DNA from 3 places in the Clostridium sp. CTA-17 genome. Region 2 is predicted to be linked to each of the others. Evidence: riboswitches for the same ligand, from Rfam matches in the RefSeq annotation. Region 2 holds a riboswitch; each other region holds the start of a gene.
What was found. Region 2 has a riboswitch for cyclic di-GMP ahead of ACYUCG_RS06355 (NPCBM/NEW2 domain-containing protein). Riboswitches for the same ligand answer to the same signal wherever they lie in the genome.

Region 1: another riboswitch for cyclic di-GMP. It lies ahead of ACYUCG_RS02330 (NPCBM/NEW2 domain-containing protein); the one in region 2 lies ahead of ACYUCG_RS06355 (NPCBM/NEW2 domain-containing protein).
Region 3: another riboswitch for cyclic di-GMP. It lies ahead of ACYUCG_RS13025 (SpaA isopeptide-forming pilin-related protein); the one in region 2 lies ahead of ACYUCG_RS06355 (NPCBM/NEW2 domain-containing protein).

The regions. Positions count from the first base shown of each region.
Region 1 covers NZ_BAAABF010000001.1:538,231-541,524, reverse strand. Annotated here, with positions in the region: gene ACYUCG_RS02330 (NPCBM/NEW2 domain-containing protein) at 1-1,442, opposite strand, end outside; cyclic di-GMP riboswitch class I at 1,645-1,732, opposite strand; gene ACYUCG_RS02325 (hypothetical protein) at 2,054-2,443, opposite strand; gene ACYUCG_RS02320 (DUF3784 domain-containing protein) at 2,475-2,801, opposite strand; gene nagE (N-acetylglucosamine-specific PTS transporter subunit IIBC) at 3,072-3,294, opposite strand, start outside.
Region 2 covers NZ_BAAABF010000002.1:440,621-443,914, reverse strand. Annotated here, with positions in the region: gene ACYUCG_RS06355 (NPCBM/NEW2 domain-containing protein) at 1-1,972, opposite strand, end outside; cyclic di-GMP riboswitch class I at 2,106-2,189, opposite strand; gene ACYUCG_RS06350 (MFS transporter) at 2,417-3,294, opposite strand, start outside.
Region 3 covers NZ_BAAABF010000009.1:17,650-20,943, forward strand. Annotated here, with positions in the region: gene ACYUCG_RS13020 (RNA 2'-phosphotransferase) at 622-1,182, shown strand; cyclic di-GMP riboswitch class II at 1,457-1,540, shown strand; gene ACYUCG_RS13025 (SpaA isopeptide-forming pilin-related protein) at 1,600-3,294, shown strand, end outside.

The sequences.
Region 1 (3,294 bases), on a different contig from region 2:
ATTAACTTAGCATTCTCTAATTCTTCTTTATAATCATTATAAAAAGGATGCTCCTTAGCTTCTGATTCTAAATTTTCTATTTTGTCTAAAGTATTAAATTCTTCAGATACTTGACTCATAGTGCTATCTGTGAATAATCTACTCATTTTATCTCTTAACTGATCTTCTTTATAGAAAGTAAACTCTGATGCTAAAGCCCAGTTTTCATATCCTTTTTTAAATACAAATTTAACTCTTCTTGCTTCTGTTGGATTAAACTTAATTTCTATTGAGTCTTTTGTTACTTTACTGTTTCCTGAAGTAACTTTTTCAAAGGTATCTCCAGAAGTTGTCTTTGATGTATATATGTCAAAGGCCTCAGCAAATCCTCTCATATTTAAGTTTGTGTAAACTACTCTATCTAAAGTCTCTAATTTATCTAAAGTAATTATTACTTCATTTGTAAAATCAGAACTATTTTGCTTTCCAGAATGCCATTTTGTATTAACATCGCCATCAATAGCTCTATCTATTGTATTCTCTGCATAATTTCCTCCATTAGTCGTTATTGATGATGTATTTATCTTAAATAGTTCATTATATTTTTTTAATGATTCATCATTAAAATCTTTAAATTTACTTACTAAGGCATCCTTGTAAACTACATTGTTTCCTTGTAAAACTAACTTAGCATTTTCTATTATTTCTCTAAAACTCTCATAAAATGGATGATCTTTAATCTCATTTTCAAAAACATCTAATTTTTCTATAGTGTCAAATTCTGGATTCACCTTGTTTTTCTCTTCATTTGTGAATATAGAATTCACCTTATCCATGATTTTATCTTCCTTATAAAACCAAAACTCTGAAGCACTTGCCCAGTTTCTATCTGCTACTTTAAAGACAAATTTTATTTTCTTAGCTTGTACTGTATCAAACTTAAACTCCATAAGGTTTCCTGTTGACTTGCTTGTCCCTTGAGAAACTAATTTAAAGTCATCATCATTTCCAGTTTGTGAAGCATATATATCAAACTCTGTTGGATATCCCTTTCCTCTTGCTCCATCTTGTCTTGTTGCATATGCTATTCTATCTATTGATTCTAAATCATTAAATTCAACTACAACTTCATTTGTAAAATCAGAACTATTTTGTCTTCCGGTTTCCCAGTGAGTAGATAAATCACCATCTATAGCTTTATCTATAGAGCTTGATGAATATTGTCCACCATTATTTGTTATTGAAACTATTTCATTTCTTTGTACTTTATATTTTTCATTGTACCCTTCAAAATTTTCGTAGCTATTTAAATTGAATTGATTTATAGATGCTTGATTTATTATACTTTCCTCTATAGAAGTTATTTTTTTCTTTATAACCTCACTAGCATAAACATTTAAGATTGGACTTGCATTTGACATTATCATTGATGCAATAAGAATTTTAGATATTTTTTTCTTCATAATTTTCCCCCTCATATTTATATGTAACCAAGAGTTATCTACCTACGTCTATACCATATAATAGAGTGATCTTTTTTATTCAAAAAAAACTATCCTTAATATTAATTAAAGGATAGTTGCCTAAAAAATAGCTCTAAAAATAAATACATACTTTAAGTATATATTTATAAATTAACTCTATTAAAACAAAGAATATTAATTCTTCGGCAACTGGCTAGCATAGTTATAATATAACCTTAGCCCCTTTAGCTTTGCGTCTCTAGATTTCCCTAGGTTTGCCAATATATTATTTTAGTATTTATATAATACAAAAATTTAATTCTATATTCAATATAAGATATTATAAATTTTTATGTAATATTATAAAAAACGACTTATTATTTATATTTTTTTACAATTTATTCATCTTTTATAAGATTACTTTATAGATAAAATTAAATCCTAAAAAACCACTAATTTATAGATACTCAATTATAAACAATAAAAGCTAGTAAGAACTTTCCCTTTTCTCTTACTAGCTTTTTATTTATCCCTTTATGAATTATATTACTAATTTGTAAATTTAAATAAACACACGTATTTTTATAGTTTTATATTAATTTAAATCTATATTACTTTAGATCTTCTACTACCTTAGCCATAGTTAAAGCTAAATTATCACCTCTTGAATTGTCTCTAAAAAGATTAAATTCTTTATTAGTAGTTACTATTTTTACTTCTTCATTGTTATCTTTAGTAGTTACTGAAAATTCTTTTAAATCTTCAAATGGTATCTGATCAACCTCTCTTGTTTCTTCAGCATAACCTAAGGATGCATGTCCTACATGCTCTAAATAAAGAGAATCCTTAGTTGTAATTAGATTAACTTTATACGCAACATCTCCACCAGCTCTAGTTACTAAATTTGATATAAAATTTATAGCTGCATCTTTATTACTCACTTGTTTCATAACAGTAATTTTCATTAGAATATCGTCTTCTTTTAGATTTAATTTAAACATAAAAACACCCCATCTTCATATTTATTTGCAATTAATTTTTACCACATTTAAAGAATTGATCATATAAAGCTTTTATTAATCCCAAAACAATGATAATTCCTTGTGTTATCATTATAGCATTATAATATTTCTTATCTATAAATATACTAATAAGAGCAATTATTATTACACTTAATCCAATTATCAAAAAATCCATTCCGACAATTCTAGATACTTTCTCTTTATCATGCTTCTTTTCATCAAAGCCATTAAGAATATCTCCTGCATTAAAGTATTTAATTATTGTCCCTAAAAAGGTTAATATTCCTCCACCTAAAAAAGCAAGTACTAGAATTCCTGTTAAATCTGCTTGTTTCATAAAATCTCCCCAATCTATATTCTAATAACTATATTAATTTATTTTACAATATATACAAATTAATTAGAATTAAAATCTATACATTTATACAAATCATTTTAAATTCTATACAATTGGGGTTTCTTATAAAAAAATTCCAGTAGAAATATCTAACTACTCCACTGGAATTATTTTTAAATATAAGAGATACTTTATTATTTTTTTATTTAAAAGTCTTAATCTAAATATTAAACTTTTAATATAAAACCTTTATATTAACCATATTAATTATTATACGTAATTCTTAGACTTACAAAGCTTCTTAAACTCGTCAGCTACGAATTGTACTTGTGTTCCAACTATAACTTGAACACTTGTTTTTCCAGGTCTTATAACTCCTGAAACACCAGATGATTTTATCTTTTTCTCATTAACTAGTGTATTATCTTTTACTTCTAATCTTAATCTAGTTATACAGTTATCAATTGAAGTAATATTAGAAGGTCCACCTAGT
Region 2 (3,294 bases):
AACTTACTGCAAAAATATTTGGAGTAGTATTAGGTTCTGCTTTAACCTTTTCAACATAGGCTTCTAACTCTTTCATTACTTCATTTTCATCTGATTTTCCTAGAATAAATACAGGATATTTACTTGCTCCTTCTATTCTTACCTTTGGTGCTCTTGTTTGATTATCACTTTTATAATTTGTAAAGAATAAATCTCCTCCTTGAATAACATCCTTAGGTATTCCATTAGATTCATAATTTATTTCTGGTATAGTTATTTCATTTTTACCAGGCTTTAATTGAAAGCTTGTTGCTCCACCATGTTGAGTTAAAGATTGTTTGTATAATAATGTTGGAGTAGGTTCCCCTTCTGCCACATCCACATATACATTTATTTTATCTCCAGCTCTAGCAGATAGTCCTGTTATTTGCCAGTCTTGAAAATTCCATACCTTTCTCTTTTTAGCTTCACTTATAGAGTCTCCTCTCATTTCTAATTCAAGTACATCCTCTTTTCTTGAATTAGAAATTAATGATTCAGCTAAGTCTATAGTTTCTTTAAAGTCATTATATAATGGATGATTTTTAGCTTTTTCTTTAAAGGCATTTATTTTTTCTAAACTATTAAACTTTTCACTAACCTCGCTCATAGTACCGTCTGTAAAAAGCTTAGATATTGAAGAATAAACTTCATCTGGCTTATAAAACATTAATTCATTTAAAGTTGCAGAATTTTGCTTAGACTTCTTAAATTTAAACTTAACTCTTTTAAATTCCGTAGGCTCAAATTTAGCTTCAACTAATCCCTTAGTAGCTTCATGGGTTCCTGTAGCAACTAACTTATATGTATCCCCTTTACTTGTTCTAGAAGCATATATTTCAACCTCTTCAGCAAAGCCTTTTAGGTCACTTTGTCTAGAACCATAAACTATTCTATCTAAAGTTACTAAATCATTAAACTCAACTTCAACTTCATTGTTAAATGAAGAATTGTTTAATGTTCCTGTTTCCCAATAAGTATTTACATCATTATCAACAGCTTTTTCAATATTTTGAGCAGCATAATGTCTTCCATTATTTTTTATTGATTTTATGTTTGTATAAGGCATTCTATATTGATTATTATAATCATCATTAAGATTATATGTTATTTGTCCTAAAGTTGCCTTAGTAGGATTCTCAGAAGTTTCTGTTAAAATAGCTCTAGCATTATTTAGTCCTTCCTTGTATAAATCATACATTGGATGATCTTTTAATTCATTCTCAAAGGCATTTAATTTCTCTAATGTATTAAATTCCTCAGATACTTTATTCATACTAGAATCTGTAAATAATCCATTAAACTTTTCATTTAATTTATCTTCTTTATAGAAGATGAATTCTGCTGATGAAGCCCAGTTCTGGTCAGCCTTTTTAAATTTAAACTTTAATCTTTTAAAATCAGTTGGATTAAACTTTATTTCAACTAAATCTCTAGTTGATTCTGTATATTCTCCACTGCTTACTAAGCTAAAATCATCTCCATCATCTGTAAGAGAAGCATATATTTCAAATTCCTTTGCAAAGCCTTTTCCCCTTGCAGAGTCTCTTCTTGCAGAATATACAATTCTATCTATATTAGTTATTTCATTAAATGTAACTACTACTTCGTTTGTGAAATTTGCATCATTAGGTTTTCCCGTTTCCCAATGGGTATCTAGATTCCCATCTATAGCTTTATCAATAGTAGAACTATTATACTTTCCACCATTATTAGTTATGGATTTTATATTTGATCTGCTGATTTGAAATTCTTGATTATAAGCGTCTAATTTATCACTATTATATAAATCAAACTTACTTACTCTTGCTTGATGTGATTCATCATTATGACTAGCTTCTACCTTAGAATTGTTTTTAGTGTTTAATTCCTGTGCTAAAACATCCATTGTTGTAGCAGAAAGATTTGTAATCATTGTAGCTAAAATTATAGCCGCTATTTTTCTCTTATTCATTTTCTCTCCTCCTGATTGACTTTCCCCTCAGAAGTGCATTTCTACTTACAATTTAATATAAGCTTGTACAAAATAAATTTTTAATCTACAACCTCCTCTCTAGTTATTATAAAACAAAAAGCTTAATGCACTCTTTGGCAACTGGCTGACATAGTTATAAACCTTAGTCCCTATAGCTTTGCGTCATTAGATTTCTCTAATTTTGCCCATTTTTTAAAGTTATAATATCATAAATTTTTTTAATTTTATAGTGTTTATAATAAATTTAATATTAAAAATAATCCTTTTAATATTTTATTAAAAAACTCAACATATTTATAATATTCTAAATTTTACAAATAAAAAACCTATAAGATAGCCTTTTTATATTGACCACCCTATAGGCTTTTAATATTTAGTTTTTTAAACTATTCTTTATAAACTTCTAAAATTTCATTTGTAATTTTACTTTTTCTCTCTTCTTCCGATTAAAGTCCAGTATAATACAAATGCAACTAAGGATATAACTGCTAACACTAGTAAAACGTTACTATATTGTATAGCTATTGAATCATTAAAAAGTCCAGTAAAGTTCTTTCCTAAATACTTAGTTTCCATAAATATTGCTACATATGTTATTCCTATTGAAGTAGCTATATTTAGGCAGAAATTATAGAAACCAATAGCAGTTCCTGTTTTTTCTTTAGGTATTGTTCTTGTTAATGTATCAATCATAGGTGCATACATTAAAGCAAATGAACTTGAGAATAATATCATTATAAAAATAAATACTAGTACTGATGTTTTTACAAATAAAGCTCCTAAAACAAGGCTAATTATTATACCTATTATAGCCATTTGAATACATTGCTTACTTCCTATTCTCTTAGAAACCTTTCCTGATAAAGCTCCTACAGTAGCAGCTAAAACATATGAAGGAACTAAAAGTAATGAAATTTGGTCTAATCTATAATTGTATATAGATTCAACTAAAAATGGAAACATAAATATAAATGCAAGTTGTACACTATATATAACAAATGCTACAAGTAATACTGATATAAAGTTTCTATTTGTGAAAAACTTAATGCTTATAAAAGCATTTTCATTTTTACTTATGTATATAAGGAATAACACAAGCGCAACTATAAATCCTATAAAAACTCCCCATTGGAATCCTGAAACAAAGATCATTAATGTTGCTGCAACTGTTGCAACTAATATAAATCCTATAAAATCAACATTACCAGCTTTAGCTTTTTCCTTAGGAATATATTTTAATATAAAAGGTAATATTACTAAAGTTAATAATGGAATTAAGAATAGTACTTGCCAACTTAAAT
Region 3 (3,294 bases), on a different contig from region 2:
AATTTAAAAATAGCTATTGTTCTCTATGATGATTAAACTTCAACAAGCATATTAATTACTGTATATAAAATAAATTAAATATATATTAAAGTTAAAAGAATAATTTATATTAATTTTATTTATTAAAATAGAGTGAAATATTTAAGTTTTAATAGAAAATAGTATTATTTTAATATTTTATTCTTTAGTGACAGAGTTGTGACGTATTTTTGACGGAGTTGAAACCGGAGTTTTTCTAGTGATACCAATGGTTTTGACGGAAGTGACGGACTTTTTCCTTTTCTGGAATATAGGGAAAAAAATAAAAAAATATATAGTATACATGTATACATAGAAATAGAAAAAAGTCCGTCAAAGTCCGTCATAAGTCCTTCTAAGTAAGTTATATCAAGGCTTTAAAGTATGTGACGGACTTATAAAAGTCTGGTACAAGTCCGGCAAAGCGCTTTTAGAGATTAAATTCACATGGTCTAAGTGGTTAAAAAGGTACTATTTATGATAGAATTCTCTTATTAAGAAGATAATGATATTAATAATCTAAAATTTATTTTTGAAGATAATTTTATTATGCTTTATTAGGATAAGTTAGAAATATCATAGGAGAGTAAGGGAATTGGTGGCATGAAAAATAATGATTCAAAGATAAGTAAATACATAAGTTTAATACTAAGACATAAGCCAGAAGAAATAGGATTAAAACTAGATGAGCATGGATATTTAAGAGTATTAGATTTAATAGAGGGGATAGATAAGTCCTATGAAGGATTTAGCATGGATGATTTAGAAAGAATAGTTAGAGAAGACTCAAAGGGGAGATATTCTTTTAATGAGGATAAGAGCAAAATAAGAGCTAATCAAGGTCATTCAATTAAAGTAGATCTAGGCTTAGAGTCTATTAAGCCACCAAAGGTTTTATATCATGGTACTGGAAGAAAATATTTAGAGTCAATTTTGAAAAATGGACTTATAAAGAAGGAAAGACAGTATGTTCATTTATCAAAGGATATAGAAACTGCAAGTATTGTTGGAAAAAGACATGGCGATTTAGTTATTTTAGAAGTAGATTCAGAAAGTATGTTTAAGGATGGAATTAAGTTTTATTTATCTAAGAATAATGTATGGCTTTGTAATTATGTTCCAGTAAAATATATCAAAGAATTAAATTTAGACAAAATTATTTAAGATTATTTTAAGTTTAAAATATAAAATTAAGATGAAAAAATGATAAAGATTCGTGTCGAAAACATAAAAAAAACAAATCTTTATTGATAAGTTGATATTAAATTATATTAAAATTTATTGTATTAATAATAAAAACTTGATAAATTTAATAAACAATATTTGCTTAGAAAAAATGTATTTTGACAATTTTTTTAAAATACTGTAACATACAGATACAAATTGAAAATTGAATATTAAAAAGTAATGAGTTTTAAGAAATAATTAGTAAATACTAAAATATTATAGAAACGTTGATGTATATTCTGTATCTGGGCATCTGGGATATACTGAGTTAGTGATGCAACCGACTATATTTATAAAAATTATAAATATAGTCGGTTTTTTATTTTCCATTTTTAAGAGAGGAGGGCTTATTTTATGAAAAATAGTAAAAATTATAATATATTTACCTTATGGTCAATTATTATTTCTATGATATTGATTATGATCGCACCTGGAAGTATTGCTTTAGGAGAAGAATCAAAATCACTTCAAAATGATGGTGCTGTTGAAATTACAAGTGCTACTTTTGAAAGCAATACTGTGGCTAAAGATATAAGCAATAATTTACGGATTGACTATAAAATTTTAAATAAAGATAAGCTTAAAAATGGTGATAAAATTATCATTAGTTTACCAGATATATTTAAAGATATAGAACCTAAATGTCCTGAGCAGCATTTTAAAGACTTTGATGTTAAGGATGGAGTGGTAACTTTAACCTTTAATGAAAATGTAGAAAAAGCCGTAACGGGATATATGATTATAAGATTTGTAGGAAATAGTAATATTAGAAAGGGAGTAAGCTACCCAGTTAGTATTGATTTAAATGGTAGACCAAAGACTATTTATATAACAGGAGAAGAATATTCTAATCCTAGTTCAGGTGGTCAATATCCACTTATGTATAAAACTGCTAACTTACCAACAGCTGCTACAGATAATGGACATGGAAAGGAATATTACGGAGAAATAGTCAATAGAAATGAGCCAATACAATATTATGTAGAGATAAATTTAGGTGATGGTATAAATCCCAATACAAGAAGTTATCTGAGAAATGCTGATTTTATTGATAATATTCCAAAGGGAATGGCTTTAGATGTAAATAGTATATCCATAAAAAGAATGGGATATTATGATGAAAGAAGTACAGATGTTACAAAAGATTTTTGGGAGGGCAATAGAATTAAAGCTGATACCAAATATTTAGAAATAAGTTTTGGAGATATAAAATATGAACGTTACTCAATTAGCTATCAGACGCGAATTACTTCTACTGAAAGTGGGTATTTAAATAATGCTAACTTACATTATGATGGTGATAAGGATTTGCCTTCAAAACATTATTCAAAATTATCAAAGGATGCAGGGGCATTAAATGTTTATAAATATGTTGATAAGACAAAAGTAAAAAATGATCCTAATGATCAAAAAATTAAATATCAAATTAAGTTTGATTCTTATGGATACTTTTTAAAAGATACTTTAAATATTTTTGATAAATTAGATTCTAGATTAAGTGATATTAAAATTACAGCTACTGATCAATTTATAATTGATTTTGATGAAAATACAAAAGAGCTAGTTATTAAAAATAGTAATGAAAATATAGATGCTAAAAAACCAGCATATATTACCATAGAAGCAAGTATGAAAGGTGTAAGTCCAGGGGATGAAGTTAAAAACATTGCATACATAAATGGGAATCCAACCAATGAAGTTTCAACTAAAAAAAATCCTTTAGTGGAAATAATCAAGGTTTCTAAAGACGATGCAGAATCAAATTTACTTGAAGGAGCAGTTTTTAAACTAACAACTAAAGACGGTAAAACTGTTAAGGATGTGTACAATCAAGAAATTAAAACGTTTACATCGAGTTCTGAAGGGCCAATAAGGTTTGAATTACCTAATGGAGATTATAAATTAGAAGAAATAAAGGCTCCTAAGGGGTATAAACTTGATCAAACTCCTATTGAATTTACTGTAAATGATGAAAGTAAGATAGTTAAGGTTGTGGCTAAGGATGATCCTCTACCAACTACTTGTAACTTAGTTATAAACAAAATAAAT